3 regions of the Simplicispira sedimenti genome follow, and region 1 is predicted to be linked to each of the others. Evidence: predicted binding sites of a transcription regulator. Region 1 holds the regulator's gene; each other region holds the start of a gene.
The links. The regulator FNR, encoded in region 1, switches genes on or off when oxygen is low (the NO sensors DNR and NnrR bind a similar motif). The targets are predictions, from matches to a motif close to TTGATNNNNATCAA.
Positions count from the first base shown of each region.

Region 1 (4,385 bases):
TGGAGGGCTCTTCTTCCATTGCAGGAATGCTGCGTTTCAGTGATCACAGGATAGTCGCTTTGCATTATCAAGCGCTTGTTCCCACCGTTTCAGCTTGGCAGACCAATTGCTGCAATATAGCAACATTTGTATCTAATCGCAGATCAGTGATGGGCGATAGATCAAATCGTGCCACAGGGCCCAAACCGCCACGCCGCTGAGCAGTAATCCGGCCAGTCGCGTGCCCCAATCGGTTCGCCAGGCATTGACGCGGACGCGCACCTGCAACCAAAGCCAGGGGGCCAGCAACAACCATAACCCGCTACCCAGAGCGAAAAAGGCCATCGCCAACGCACCTTGCAGTGCGCCCCCCGTCAATGCGGCGACCAGCAATGCCGAATACAGCAAGCCACATGGCATCAATGACCAGAGCATGCCTGCCATGAACACACCTGTGTGTGACTGAACGAGTGGTTGAACCCGCCGCCACACCGAGCGCCCTGCACGCTCCACCCAGACAGGCTGACGCGCCTGGAGCAACAGCAAGACGCCCCATGCCAGCACGGCCACATGAAAAAAAGTCCATACGGGACGCAGCGCAGACGCCTGCTGTGTCAGCCATGCCAGACTCTGCATGGCCACAGCAGCCAGCGCGCCCACCAAGCTGTATCCGAGGATGCGCCCTGCATGGTAGGCGGACAACCTGCGCCAAGGCACGGCACGGTTCGCCCAATGGACGGGTTGTTCAGCCTCTTGGGCGCCCCCCCCGCCGCCCGACACCACCGCGCTGCAAGGGGCGGCACACATGACAAGGCAGTGCGACCCACCCGCAAGCCCCATGATGAGTGCGGTCCAGGCCAGTGAGGAAAGCATGCAGGTGGCGTATTCCGCGAGGAAAGTTAGATGATCCGCGAAAACCGTGCGCGGTTCTTGTCGGCCTGCAGATACCTGTCAAACACCATGGCAATGGCACGCACGAAGTACCAACCCATGGCCGTGACCTCCAAGCCCTCGTTGCTGACCATAACAAGGCCCTGCTGCTCCAGTTCCTTGAGCTGCTCCAGCTCCGACGCAAAATAGTCCCGCACATTGATCAGCCAGGCCTGCTCCAGCGGCTCAAACAGCAGTTCGCCCTGGCACATGATGGCCATGATGACGGCGCGGCGCACCAGATCATCGCGCGTGAGCGCCAGACCACGCACCACAGGCAGACGACCCTGGTTGAGCAGGTCGTAATAGTCTTCCAGTGTCTTGGCATTCTGACTGTAGGTAGCACCCACACGGCCGATGGCGGATACGCCCAGACCGATCAGGTCGCAGTCCGGCTGCGTGCTGTAACCCTGGAAGTTGCGATGCAGCCTTCCCTGGCGCTTGGCCACGGCCAGCGCGTCCTCGGGCAGTGCAAAGTGGTCCATGCCCACATACACATAGCCCGCGGTGCTGAAGGCTTCGAGCGAGCGTGCCAGCATGGACACCTTGGACGACGCCATGGGCAGGTCAGCCCACACGATGCGCCGCTGCGCCTTGAAGCGCTCGGGCAGGTGGGCATAGGCATAGAGGGCGATGCGGTCAGGCCGCAATTCGGCCACCTGGGCCAATGTGCGGTCAAAGGACTCCGGCGTCTGCTTGGGCAGACCGTAAATCAGATCCACATTGACGGAGTCGAAGCCGATGCTGCGCGCAGACTCCACCAAGGAAAACACCTGTTCTGCTGGCTGGATGCGGTGCACGGCCTTCTGCACCTCGGGATCAAAGTCCTGTACGCCAAAGCTCAGACGGTTGAATCCGAGTTCCGCCAGCAGCGCCAGGCGATCCGCATCCACGGTACGGGGATCGACCTCAATCGAGTACTCCCCCCCCGGCACCAGCGTGAAGCTGCTGCGCAGCATCCCCATCAGGTCACGCAGGCCTGCATCGGATAGAAAGGTCGGCGTCCCTCCGCCAAAATGAATCTGGCTGACCATCTGGCCCACACCGCAATGGGCGGTATGGAGATCGATCTCGCGCTGGAGGTAGCGCAGGTACACATCGGCACGGTCGTGGTGCTTGGTGATGATCTTGTTGCAAGCACAGTAGTAGCACAGCGATTCACAGAACGGAATGTGCACATAGATCGACAGCGGCAACGCCTTGCCCACCGGACTTTGGCGGCGCTGCCCAAGGGCAAGCACGTAGTCCTGCTCTCCAAACGCATCCACGAAGCGATCGGCAGTGGGGTAAGAGGTGTAGCGCGGACCGGAAACGTCGTAGCGGGTCAGCAGTTCGGGGGTGACAATTGTCATTGTTATTCCTGGCTAGCGTGCTTAATGTGCACCAGATTGCCCTTGCGACCCTTGATTCCCGTCAAGCATCCGACATCCGAGTGCAGGATTGGATCATCACCAAGCGGATAGGTCATAATTTGACCTATGTCACACCCCGCCCGCATACCCATCGTCCGTTCGTTACCTGATTCCGAAACGGAAGGATCGGCATGCGAGGATTCACAGACACCCCTGCATATGACACCGCAGACCATCAAGGTTGCCTGCTCCAATTGCAATCTGCGTGAGCTTTGCATGCCGCTGGCTCTCTCCGATGAGCAACTGCGACGTATTGACGACGTGGTGGCCGTGCGTCGGAAAATCAAGCGCGGCAGCACCTTGTTCCGCAACGGTGAAGCCTTCACCTCGCTGTTTGCCATACGCACGGGGTTCTTCAAGACCTGTGTCGCGACTGAAGATGGGCGCGACCAGGTCACCGGCTTCCAGATGGCTGGCGAGATCATTGGTCTGGACGGCATCGTCAACGACCACCATACCTGCGACGCCGTGGCACTGGAAGATGCCGAAGTGTGCGTCATGCCCTTCGAGCGCATCGAAGAACTCTCCCGCGAGGTGAATGCGCTGCAGCACCATGTGCACAAAATCATGAGCCGCGAAATTGTGCGTGAGCACGGGGTGATGTTGCTCCTGGGCAGCATGCGGGCAGAGGAACGGTTGGCGGCTTTCTTGCTCAACTTGGTGCAGCGACTGCATGCACGCGGATTCTCGCAATCCGAGCTGATTTTGCGCATGACCCGAGAGGAAATCGGAAGCTATCTCGGCCTCAAGCTGGAGACGGTGAGCCGCACCTTCTCCAAGTTCGTGGACGACGGCATTGTGGAAGTGAAGCAGCGTCACGTGCGGATACTGAGTCCCGAGGCACTGCATCGCATCGTCAACAACCAGGCTGCCTGCCACTGAACCCCTTGCGCCGCGGCAGACTTACCCCACAGGACGCCGCTGCGAACGCGCCACACCGCAGACTTTGCCGCCAGACCTTGGCGCCAGAGCTTGGCGCCACAGCAACAAGCCGAAGCAAAAAAACATCCCGCTCGCTTGGAAAGCCGTTTTTTTGCCGTTAGCATCGACCTGCCAGTGGACATGCAGGTTTTCGCTGGCGCTATTGACCAATCCCCATAAGGAAAATCCGAAAATGGCAACTGCTAAGAAAGCCCCGGCCAAGAGCGCCGCAGCCAAGACCGCTGCTCCCGCCAAGAAGCGCACCCCCAACGCAGCATTCATGAAGGCGCTCACCCCCAGCCCTGCGCTGGCCGCCGTGGTGGGTGCCAGCCCGCTGCCTCGCACCGAGATCATCAGCAAGCTGTGGGTTTACATCAAGGCCCAGAAGCTGCAGGACAGCGCCAACAAGCGCATGATCAACGCCGACGCCAAGCTCAAGCCCATTTTCGGCAAGGATCAGGTGTCCATGTTTGAAATGGCGGGCCTGATTGGCAAGCACGTCCAGTAAGGACGGCCCCTCCGAGAAGAAGCCGGCTCTGTCGGCTTTTTTGTTGGCCACAAGCAACAATATGCCCCTTGAGCCGCATCAATTTGAATGCTAACCAATCTCGTTTGGCTTAACATTCTCTTGCGAGTTCCTGCATAGCCAAACCTCCGCGCCAGCCATTGCCCTCTCGCCTCTTTCACTGCATGCGTTCAATCGCCTGCAGCCATGTGCATTGCTCTTACCCATGGAGGCCCGATTGGCATACCCCCCCGTGCAGCGCAACCCGAGCGCGCAGCAGTTTTCTCTCACACCCCCCTCGCCACTGCGATTGCTGCCGCTGGCCATTCTGATGCTGGCGGCGTCCCTGGACGTGCAAGCCCAATCCGCCGACGCAGACCGCAGCCTGGCCCCGGTCACGGTGCGTGAACGCGCCGAGGCCGCCGAAGGCAAAGACAGTGTGCGCGCCACCGAGACCACCATCGGCAAGGGCAAGCAGCAGTTGCGCGACATCCCGCAGTCGGTCACCGTGGTGACCGAACGCCTGATCGATGATCGCAACCTCGACACCGTCAAGGAAGCACTGAAAAACACCGCAGGCATCACCTTCCTGGCAGCGGAAGGCGGCGAAGAAGACATTCGCCTGCGCGGCTTTGCCC
Region 1 is NZ_JAKVIJ010000004.1:36,042-40,426, forward strand. It holds gene MJ602_RS05745 (cyclic di-GMP phosphodiesterase) at 1-19, opposite strand, end outside; gene MJ602_RS05750 (sulfite exporter TauE/SafE family protein) at 133-852, opposite strand; gene hemN (oxygen-independent coproporphyrinogen III oxidase) at 879-2,261, opposite strand; gene fnr (fumarate/nitrate reduction transcriptional regulator Fnr) at 2,481-3,203, shown strand; gene MJ602_RS05765 (SWIB/MDM2 domain-containing protein) at 3,436-3,750, shown strand; gene MJ602_RS05770 (TonB-dependent receptor) at 4,079-4,385, shown strand, end outside.

Region 2 (4,385 bases), on a different contig from region 1:
TAGCGTCCACCGCCAACGTCAAAGACAGTCCCTTTGTTGATGGCGTCAAGGCAGTCAATGCCGTCGATTTCGGCGATGTCAATGGAGTCCGAGCGAAATCCAGCCTCTGCGTATTGTCGACCGTGGTCATGGCAGTAGGCAGGGAGCCAGGAGCTTGTGAGGCGGCGCTTGAACTCGTCGAAGGAAGCGGGTTCAGATAGGGCTTTTGATTTCATGTGCTTACGTTTGCATGGCGGGTGCATGAACAGGGATCACAAGCCCGCTCACTCCGCCTCCCAGTACACCAGCACCTTGAGTGCCCGCTCGGGCTGGGCGTCGGCAAAGGTGGCGGGGTTGGCCAGGCGCTCGACGAATTGCAGTGTGGGTGCCTGCTCCTGCACCTGCTGGTGCAGGAAGGCGCTGTCCAGTTCGGGGGCGTTCAGGCACAGCAGGGCGTGGCCGCCGGGGGCCAGCAGGTCGGGCAGGCGGCGCAGCAGGCGCGCGTAGTCCTTGGTGGCGACGAAGCTGCCTTTCTGGTAGCTGGGCGGGTCGATGATGACCAGGCCGTAGGGGCCATGGCGCGTGATCTTGCCCCAGGAGCTGAAGATGTCGTGGTCCCAGAACAGGGCGCCGGCCTCCAGCCCATTGAGCCGGTGGTTCTGCCGCCCCGTGGTCAGTGCGCCCCCGGCCATGTCCACGTTGACCACCTGGGCCGCGCCTGCGCGCAGCGCTGCCACCGAAAACGCGCAGGTGTAGGCAAACAGGTTGAGCACGCGCAGGCCGGGGTGCTGCGCGGCGTGGCGCTGCACCCAGCGGCGGCCTTCAGCCATGTCCAGGAACAGGCCGTGGTTCTGCCCGCGCAGCACATGCACCAGGTAGCGTGCGCCGTCTTCCTGCACCACATGCGGTTCGGGCACCTGGCCTGCCATGGTGCGGGTTTCGCGTTGCTGCGGGTGGCGGCACTGGTACACCCAGTGCAGTGCGGCGCCGGGTGCCAGTGTGGCCCAGCGCGCTTGCAGGGCCTGGTGCACGGCGGCCAGCAGGGCGTCGTCGGCGGGTTCAAAGCTGGTGAACACCCACACGGGCGGGTAGGCGTCCAGCGTCCAGCCTTCGCAGCCGGGGTGCAGGCCGCCACGGCCATGGAAGATGCGGCAGGCCTCGGTGGGCAAAGGGGTGGCGGCAATGGCGTCGAGCAGGGCTTGCATGGCGGTGGGGCAGGGGGTCACAGGGCGCGCAGCACGGCGCGCACGGGCGAGGCGTCGGCGGTGCTCAGCTTGAGCGGCAGGGCGATGAGTTCGTAGTCGCCCTCGGGCACCTCGTCGAGCACCAGGTTTTCCAGCACGCGCAGATCGCGTTGGCGCAGCACCTGGTGGCTGGGCAGGTCGGTGCTGTCGGCGGGGTCCACGCTGGGCGTGTCCAGGCCCACCAGCAGCAGGCCGCGGTCGGCCAGGTGCTCCAGCAGGGCCGGGGCCAGGGCACGGAAGTTGGCATCCCAGTGCGTGGGCGCAGGGTGTACTCGCGTGCGCACCAGCAGGCGCGGGGGCAGCGGGTCGCTCAGGGCATGGGCCAGGTCGGCCACCTGTACCAGCGCGGCGTTGCCGCGGGCGTGCACCACGCGGCAGGGGCCCAGAAAGGGCTCCAGCGCCAAGGCGCCCACGGCGGCTCCCTGGGGGTCGTAGTGCAGCGGCGCGTCGGCATGTGCGCCCAGGTGGGTGCTGAGGGTGAGCGCGCCCACGTTGACGGCGCACCCTGGGCCCAGGCTGCTGGTCCAGTGCAGGCGCAGGGGCGTGTCGCCGGGGTACACCGGCGTGCCAGGGTGCAGGGCGGGGGAGATGTCCCAAAGGCGAGGCATGGGGCATTATCCCGCGCGCCCCGGTGGCTTGATCCAGCGCAAGACTGCACGGGATGGGGCGGCGGTACGTCTTGCCTGGAAAGAGGCGTCCGCCTACAATTCGCAAATAATAATGGTTTTTATTTAGAACATTATGGACGCAGTGATTCCCCTGGCCGCTCCGGCCCCCGTGGTGACAGGTGAGGCCGGTCTTGCCGACCTGCCCCTGCGCACCAATGCCTGGGTGCAGGGCCTGCACATGGAAGCGGCGGCCGAAGACGGCGACCTGTTGCTGCGCCTGCTGGAGATCGGTTTCCTGCCCGGCGAGCGCGTGCATGTGGTGGCGCGGGCCTTTCCGGCGGGCGAGCCCATGGCCGTGCGTGTGGGGCGCACCACCTTTGCGCTGCGCAAGCGCGAGGCGGCGCTGGTGCGCATCAGCACCACGCCACCGATGCAGGGCGCTGCGGCATGAGCGCGCACCGGGCCGTTCTCCAGCGGGCTCGCACCGTCATGCAAAGCACGGAGGCCAGCCAGTGAGCGCCGCTGCCATGCGCCTGGCCCTGCTGGGCCATCCCAACTGCGGCAAGACCGCCCTGTTCAACCTGCTGACCGGCAGCCGCCAGAAGGTGGCCAATTACGCCGGGGTCACGGTCGAGCGCAAGGAGGGCGTGCTCACCACGCCCGCGGGCAAGGCCGTGCGCGTGCTGGACCTGCCGGGTGCCTACAGCCTCAACGCCCTGAGTGCCGATGAGGCCGTGACGCGCGACGTGGTCACCGGCCAGCGCGCGGGTGAGGCCGCGCCCGACCTGCTGGTCTGCGTGGTCGATGCCACCAAGCTGCAACTGGGCCTGCGCATGGTGCTGGAGGCGCGCGCCATGGGCCTGCCCATGGTGGTGGCGATGAACATGAGCGATGCCGCGCGCCGCCAGGGCATCGCCATCGACCGCGCGTTGCTGGAGCGCGAACTGGGCATGCCCGTGGTGGAGACCGTGGGCATCCGCAAGGACGGCGCGAGTGCGCTGGTGCAGTGGCTGGACGGCTGGCAGCCCGCCGGTGGTGCCCAGGCGTCTGCCTGGCAACCGCAAGGCCCGGCGCAGGTGCTGCAAACGCAGCAAGAGGTGCGCCGCATCCTGCGCCTGGCGGTGTGCGAGCCTGAAGGCCTGCTGCGGCGCGACGATGCCATCGACCGCGTGGTGCTGCACCCGCTGTGGGGCATGCTGGTGCTGGCGGCCACCATGTTTTTGATGTTCCAGGCGGTGTTCAGCTGGGCCGCCGTGCCCATGGACGCCATCGAGTCCGGCGTGGGGGCGGTGGGCGAGTGGTTGCAGTCGCAATTGCCCGAGGGCCTGCTGCGCAGCCTGCTGGTCGAGGGCATTGTGGCCGGGGCCGGGGGCGTGCTGGTGTTCCTGCCGCAGATCGTCATCCTGTTCTTCTTCATCCTCACGCTGGAGGATTCGGGCTACCTGCCGCGCGCGGCCTTTCTGCTCGACCGCGTGATGGGCAGCGTGGGGCTGTCGGGGCGTTCGTTCATTCCGCTGCTGTCGAGCTTTGCCTGCGCCATTCCGGGCATCATGGCCACGCGCACCATCACGCACTGGCGCGAGCGGCTGGTCACCATCTTCATTGCGCCGCTCATGACCTGTTCGGCACGCCTGCCGGTGTATGCGCTCTTGATTGCCGCCTTCATTCCTGAGCGCACGGTGGCGGGACTGTTCAATCTGCAGGGCCTGGTGATGTTCGCGCTCTACGTGGGCGGCATTTTCAGCGCCATGGCCGTGGCGGCCGTGCTCAAGCTCTGGCGCGGCACGGTGCGGCCCACGCCGCTCATCATGGAGCTGCCCCCGTACCGGCTGCCCGCGCTGCGCAGCCTGGCCCAGGGCCTGTACGAGCGCGCCAGCATCTTCATCAAGCGGGTGGGCGGCATCATCCTGGCCCTGTCGGTGCTGCTGTGGGTGCTGTCCACCTTTCCGGCGCCGCCCGAGGGCGCCACTGAATCAGCCATTTACTACAGCCTGGCGGGCCAGTTGGGCCGTGCGCTGGAGCCGCTGTTCGCGCCGCTGGGTTTCAACTGGCAAATTGCTATTGCGCTGGTGCCCGCCATGGCGGCGCGCGAAGTGGTGGTCAGTGCGCTGGGCACGGTGTATGCGCTGTCGGCCACGGGCGACGAAGCTGCGGCGCAACTGGGTACGCTGATCGCGCAGCAGTGGTCGCTGGCCACGGCGCTGTCGCTGCTGGTGTGGTTTGTCTTTGCGCCGCAGTGCATTGCCACCCTGGCCACGGTGCGGCGCGAGACCAACTCCTGGCGCATGGCCTTGCTCATGGCCAGCTACATGTTTGCGCTGGCCTATGCCGCCAGTGCCGCCACCTACCACCTCACGGTGGCCCTGGGAGGCTGAACCATGCACGGTGCACTGTGGCAAAACCTGGCAGTGGGCGCCATCGTGCTGCTGGCCGCGCTCTACGCGCTGTGGTACTGGATGCCCGCCACCCTGCGCAAACGCCTGGGCCGTGTGCGGCCCGCGCTGGGCAAGGCGCCCTCCTGCGGATCGTGCAGCGACTGCGGCGGTTGCGCCAC
Region 2 is NZ_JAKVIJ010000007.1:192,174-196,558, reverse strand. It holds gene MJ602_RS09995 (hypothetical protein) at 1-215, opposite strand, end outside; gene MJ602_RS09990 (class I SAM-dependent methyltransferase) at 264-1,184, opposite strand; gene kynB (arylformamidase) at 1,202-1,831, opposite strand; gene MJ602_RS09980 (FeoA family protein) at 1,965-2,282, shown strand; gene feoB (ferrous iron transporter B) at 2,359-4,206, shown strand; gene MJ602_RS09970 (hypothetical protein) at 4,210-4,385, shown strand, end outside.
Region 2: the regulator FNR is predicted to act here: its motif matches at 1,860-1,873, upstream of MJ602_RS09980 (FeoA family protein).

Region 3 (4,385 bases), on a different contig from region 1:
ACCGGGCGACGGCATCGGCGCGGTCGCCCGAAAGTAAATACACGCCCATTCCTGCTTGGCGCAGCCCGGCCACGGCTGCGCTGCTGTGCGGCCGCAGATCCTCAGCCAACACGAACCGCGCCCATTCATGGGATTGCCCGGCATCATCGATGAGCGCCAGCCAGACACTGCCCGAACCATCCAGCAGCCCCCCACCTTCCGGCGACGTCAAGCCCGCGTGGCGTGCCGACCCCAGGCGCAGCAACCACGCCGGGCCCGTGCCATCGACTTGCTGCACCAGCGCCTGCAACCCCAGGCCGGGCAGTTCCTGCAGATCCCGAACCGCCCATTGGCCCGCCACACCACGCTGCTGCGCGGCCTGCACGAGCGCGCGCGACACCGGATGCAGGGACTGCGCCGCCATGGCTGCCGCCATTCCCAGCACCTGCATTTCCTGTCCCACCTGGGTTGGCTCTATGGCCTGCACCGTCATGCTGTCGCGCGTGAGGGTGCCGGTCTTGTCGAACACCACCGTATCCACCTGCGAGAGCGATTCAAGGGCCTGCAGGTTGCGCACCAGCACCCCGCTGCGCGCCAACGCTCCAGCCGCAGACAACATGGCCACCGGCGTAGCCAGCGACAAAGCGCAAGGACAGGTCACAATGAGTACGGCCACCGCCACCATGAGCGCGCGCGCCGGATCGGTGGGCCACCACCAGGCCGCCGCCAACGCCGCTGCGAGCAGCACCAGCACCAGAAAGGGCCGCGCAATGCGATCGGCCAACTGTGCCAACCGGGGCTTTTGCGTGGCGGCACTTTCCATCAAGGCGACGATCTGGGCAAACCGGGTATCTTCTCCCAAGCCCTCCACCTGCACCAGAACTGGCGATTGCAGGTTGAAGCTGCCCGCCACCACCTTGCTGCCCGGGCCACGCTGCACGGGTGTGGATTCACCGGTCAACAGTGCCTCGTCGGCCAATGTGCGGCCTTCGATCACCTGCCCGTCGGCTGCAAAGGCCTCGCCCGGCAGTACGCGCACCACGTCGCCCACTTGCAGACGACGCACGGCCACGCGTTCGAAATCGCCTCCATCGGTACGGCGCAACACGCTGGGAGGCAAGCGATTGAGCACCGCCTCCAGTGCGCCCGCGGTGCGGTCGCGCAGACGCGTCTCCAACCAGCGGCCGGTGAGCAGAAAGAAGACAAACATGGTCAGCGAATCAAAATAGACCTCGTGACCAAACACACCTTCCGGATCGAACGTGCCGATCGAGCTCACGACAAAGGTGATGAGCATCCCCAGTGCCACCGGAAGATCCATGCTGATGCGCCTCAGCCGGATATCGCGCAGGGCGCTTGAAAAGAACGGGCCGCAGGCAAACAGGACCACCGGCAGACTGATGACCCAGGAGGCCCAGCGCAGCAAGCGCTCCATCTCCATGGACAGATCGCCCGGTGCTGCCACGTAGGCAGGCCACGCATACATCATGACCTGCATCATGCAAAAACCCGCCACCAGCCAGCGCCACAAGGCCTGGCGGTGCTCGCGCTGGCGCTGGTCGCGCGCCTGCGCGTCCAGCGCAGGCAAGGCACGGTACCCTGCCTGGCGCAGCGCCTGCATCCATACCGACGGACGTGTGTGGTCCGGCTGCCAGACCACGCGGGCGCGCTGGGTGGCCGCACTGACATCGGCGCGCTGGACCCCGGGCACGCGGCACAGCGCCTCTTCAATGGTCAGGGCACATGCAGCGCAGTGCATGCCTTCAATGACCACATTCGACTCCCAGGCGCCGGGATACCGATCCCGCCCCTCCTGCGCCGAACATTCCCGACCAAACGACGGCCACTCCTGCGGATCGTCCAGCAAGACCTCATCGGCCGAGCCATCCGGCGCATCTGCGCCCTTTGCCGGGTATGGGTCGCCAGGACGCATATCCAGTGCCGGGGCAAGAATCTTTGACATGGGGCAAGCTTACAGTTACTTAGCCTCCAGATATTTGACCACGGTCAATTTAAAACACGTGTTTTTTACTCTAATCAAGTTTTTCAGCACAGAGGATTCACCATGTACCAACGCATTCTGATTGCCACAGACGGCTCCAAGCTCTCGGACAAGGCGGTTCAGGACGGGCTGACGCTGGCGGCACAATGCGGCGCAAGCGCTGTGGCACTCAAGGTGGTGCCGCGTTACCCACGCAGCTACTTTGAAGGCGGCATGCCCGTGGATCCCAGCGATGTGCGCCGGATCGAAAAGCAGTGGGCCGACGCGGCCCAGGCCGAAGTCGATGGAGTCAAGACCCGGGGGCAGGCCCTGGGCGTCAACGTGAAGGCCGTCGTTGCCAAGTCCGACCTGGTGGCGGAGGCCGTGATCGCCGCCGCCAAGAAGCACAAATGCGACCTGATCGTGATGGCCTCGCACGGCCGCAAGGGCATCAAGCGCCTGCTGCTGGGCAGCGAAACCCAGCATGTGCTGACGCATTCGCACATTCCGGTGCTGGTATTGCGATAAAAAACGGCTTCAACGCTTATCCATCAAGCGCTGACAGCTATATTTTCAATAGAAAAACGGGCCTTCAAGGCCCGTTTTTCTAGGGAATTTGTGGACGTTCAGGCGAACAGCCCCTTGTACTGCTCGCGCAGCAGGTTCTTCTGCACCTTGCCCATGGTGTTGCGCGGCAGCTCCGGCACCACGTAGCACTGCTTGGGAATCTTGAAGTTGGCCAGCTGCGACTTGAGCTGCGTCACGATGGCCTCGGGCTGCAGCACCGCGCCGGGCTTGGCAATCACCACCGCCACGCCCACCTCGCCAAAATCCGGGTGCGGCACGCCCACCAGCGCGCTCTCGGCCACGCCGGGCAGCTCGTTGATGTAGCCCTCGACCTCGGCCGGATAGACGTTGTAGCCGCCGCTGATGATCAGGTCCTTGCTGCGGCCGACAATGCGCACGTAGCCGCGCTCGTCCACCACGCCCACATCGCCGGTCTTGAACCAGCCATCGGGGGTGAACTCCTCGGCCGTCTTCTCGGGCATGCGCCAGTATCCCTTGAACACGTTGGCGCCGCGCACCTGGATATTGCCGGTCTCGCCCACGGCCAATGCCTGGCCGTCGTCCCCCACCACGCGCAGGCCCACGCCGGGCAGCGGGAAGCCCACGGTGCCGCCACGGCGCTCGTCCTGGCCGCCATGGCGCGCATCCGCCGCATAGGGGTTGGAGGTGAGCATGATGGTCTCGCTCATGCCGTAGCGCTCCAGAATGGTGTGGCCCGTGCGCTCCTGCCAGTCGCGGAAGGTTTCGATGAGCAGCGGCGCCGAGCCCGAGATGAACAGGCGCATGTTCCGTGCGGCCTCGCGCGTGAGCGCGCCCTCGCCCAGCATGCGCACATACAGCGTGGGCACGCCCATGAACACGGTGGCACGCGGCAGCACGGCAATCACGGCCTTGGGGTCGAACTTCGCCAGCCAGAGCATCTTGCTGCCGCCCAGCAGCGCCGCGTGGATGGCCACGAACAGCCCGTGCACATGGAAGATGGGCAGCGCGTGGATCAGCACGTCGTCCCGGCGCCAGCCCCAGTATTCATTCAGCATCACCGCGTTGGACAGCAGGTTGCCGTGCGTCAGCATGGCCCCCTTGCTGCGGCCCGTGGTGCCGCTGGTGTAGAGGATGGCGGCCAGGTCGTCCGCACCCTTGCGCGCCGCCTCGTGCGTGTCGGCATGGTGCGCCGCGCGCTCCAGCAGGCTGCCGTCGCGGTTCTCGCTCAGCGTGAACACATGGCGCGTGCCGGCCGTGAAGGCGATCTTCGACACCCAGCCGAAATTGCCCGGCGTGCACACCACCACGGCGGGCTCGGCGTTACCGATGAAGTACTCGATCTCGGCGCTCTGGTAGGCCGTGTTGAGCGGCAAGAAGACATAGCCCGCGCGCAGCGTGGCCAGGTACAGCAGCAGGGCCTCGACCGACTTCTCCACCTGCACCGCCACGCGGCTGCCGCCCGGCAGACCCAGCGAGGCCAGCAGGTTGGCGATGCGGCTGCTGGCGCGGTCGATGTCGCGCCAGGTGTAGTACAGCGGCGTGCCATCGGGCGCCGTGGTCTCGATGGCCGTGGCGTCCAGGTCGGCGGGAAAGGCCGCGCGCAGGGCGGCGAACAGGCTGTCGTTGCGGAGTACGGTCATGGTGAAGGACGGGTCCGTCAGAAGGCAGGAGGACGTTTGGCGAGAAAGGCGTGGATGCCCTCGCGGTGCTCGGCGCTGTCGGCGTAGGCATAGGGATCCATGCCATCGGATGCTATTGTTTTGATAGCTGCCAACGATTTACCAGTAAGCGCTGGAGGCATTTTTAGTGCCCGAAGTGTCTGCTTGTTCAGGCGCGCGGCCTGCGGTGCCAGCGCGGCCACGCGCTGGGCTGTGCC
Region 3 is NZ_JAKVIJ010000007.1:38,457-42,841, forward strand. It holds gene MJ602_RS09215 (heavy metal translocating P-type ATPase) at 1-1,942, opposite strand, end outside; gene MJ602_RS09220 (universal stress protein) at 2,045-2,488, shown strand; gene MJ602_RS09225 (malonate--CoA ligase) at 2,587-4,149, opposite strand; gene MJ602_RS09230 (enoyl-CoA hydratase/isomerase family protein) at 4,167-4,385, opposite strand, start outside.
Region 3: the regulator FNR is predicted to act here: its motif matches at 1,977-1,990, upstream of MJ602_RS09220 (universal stress protein).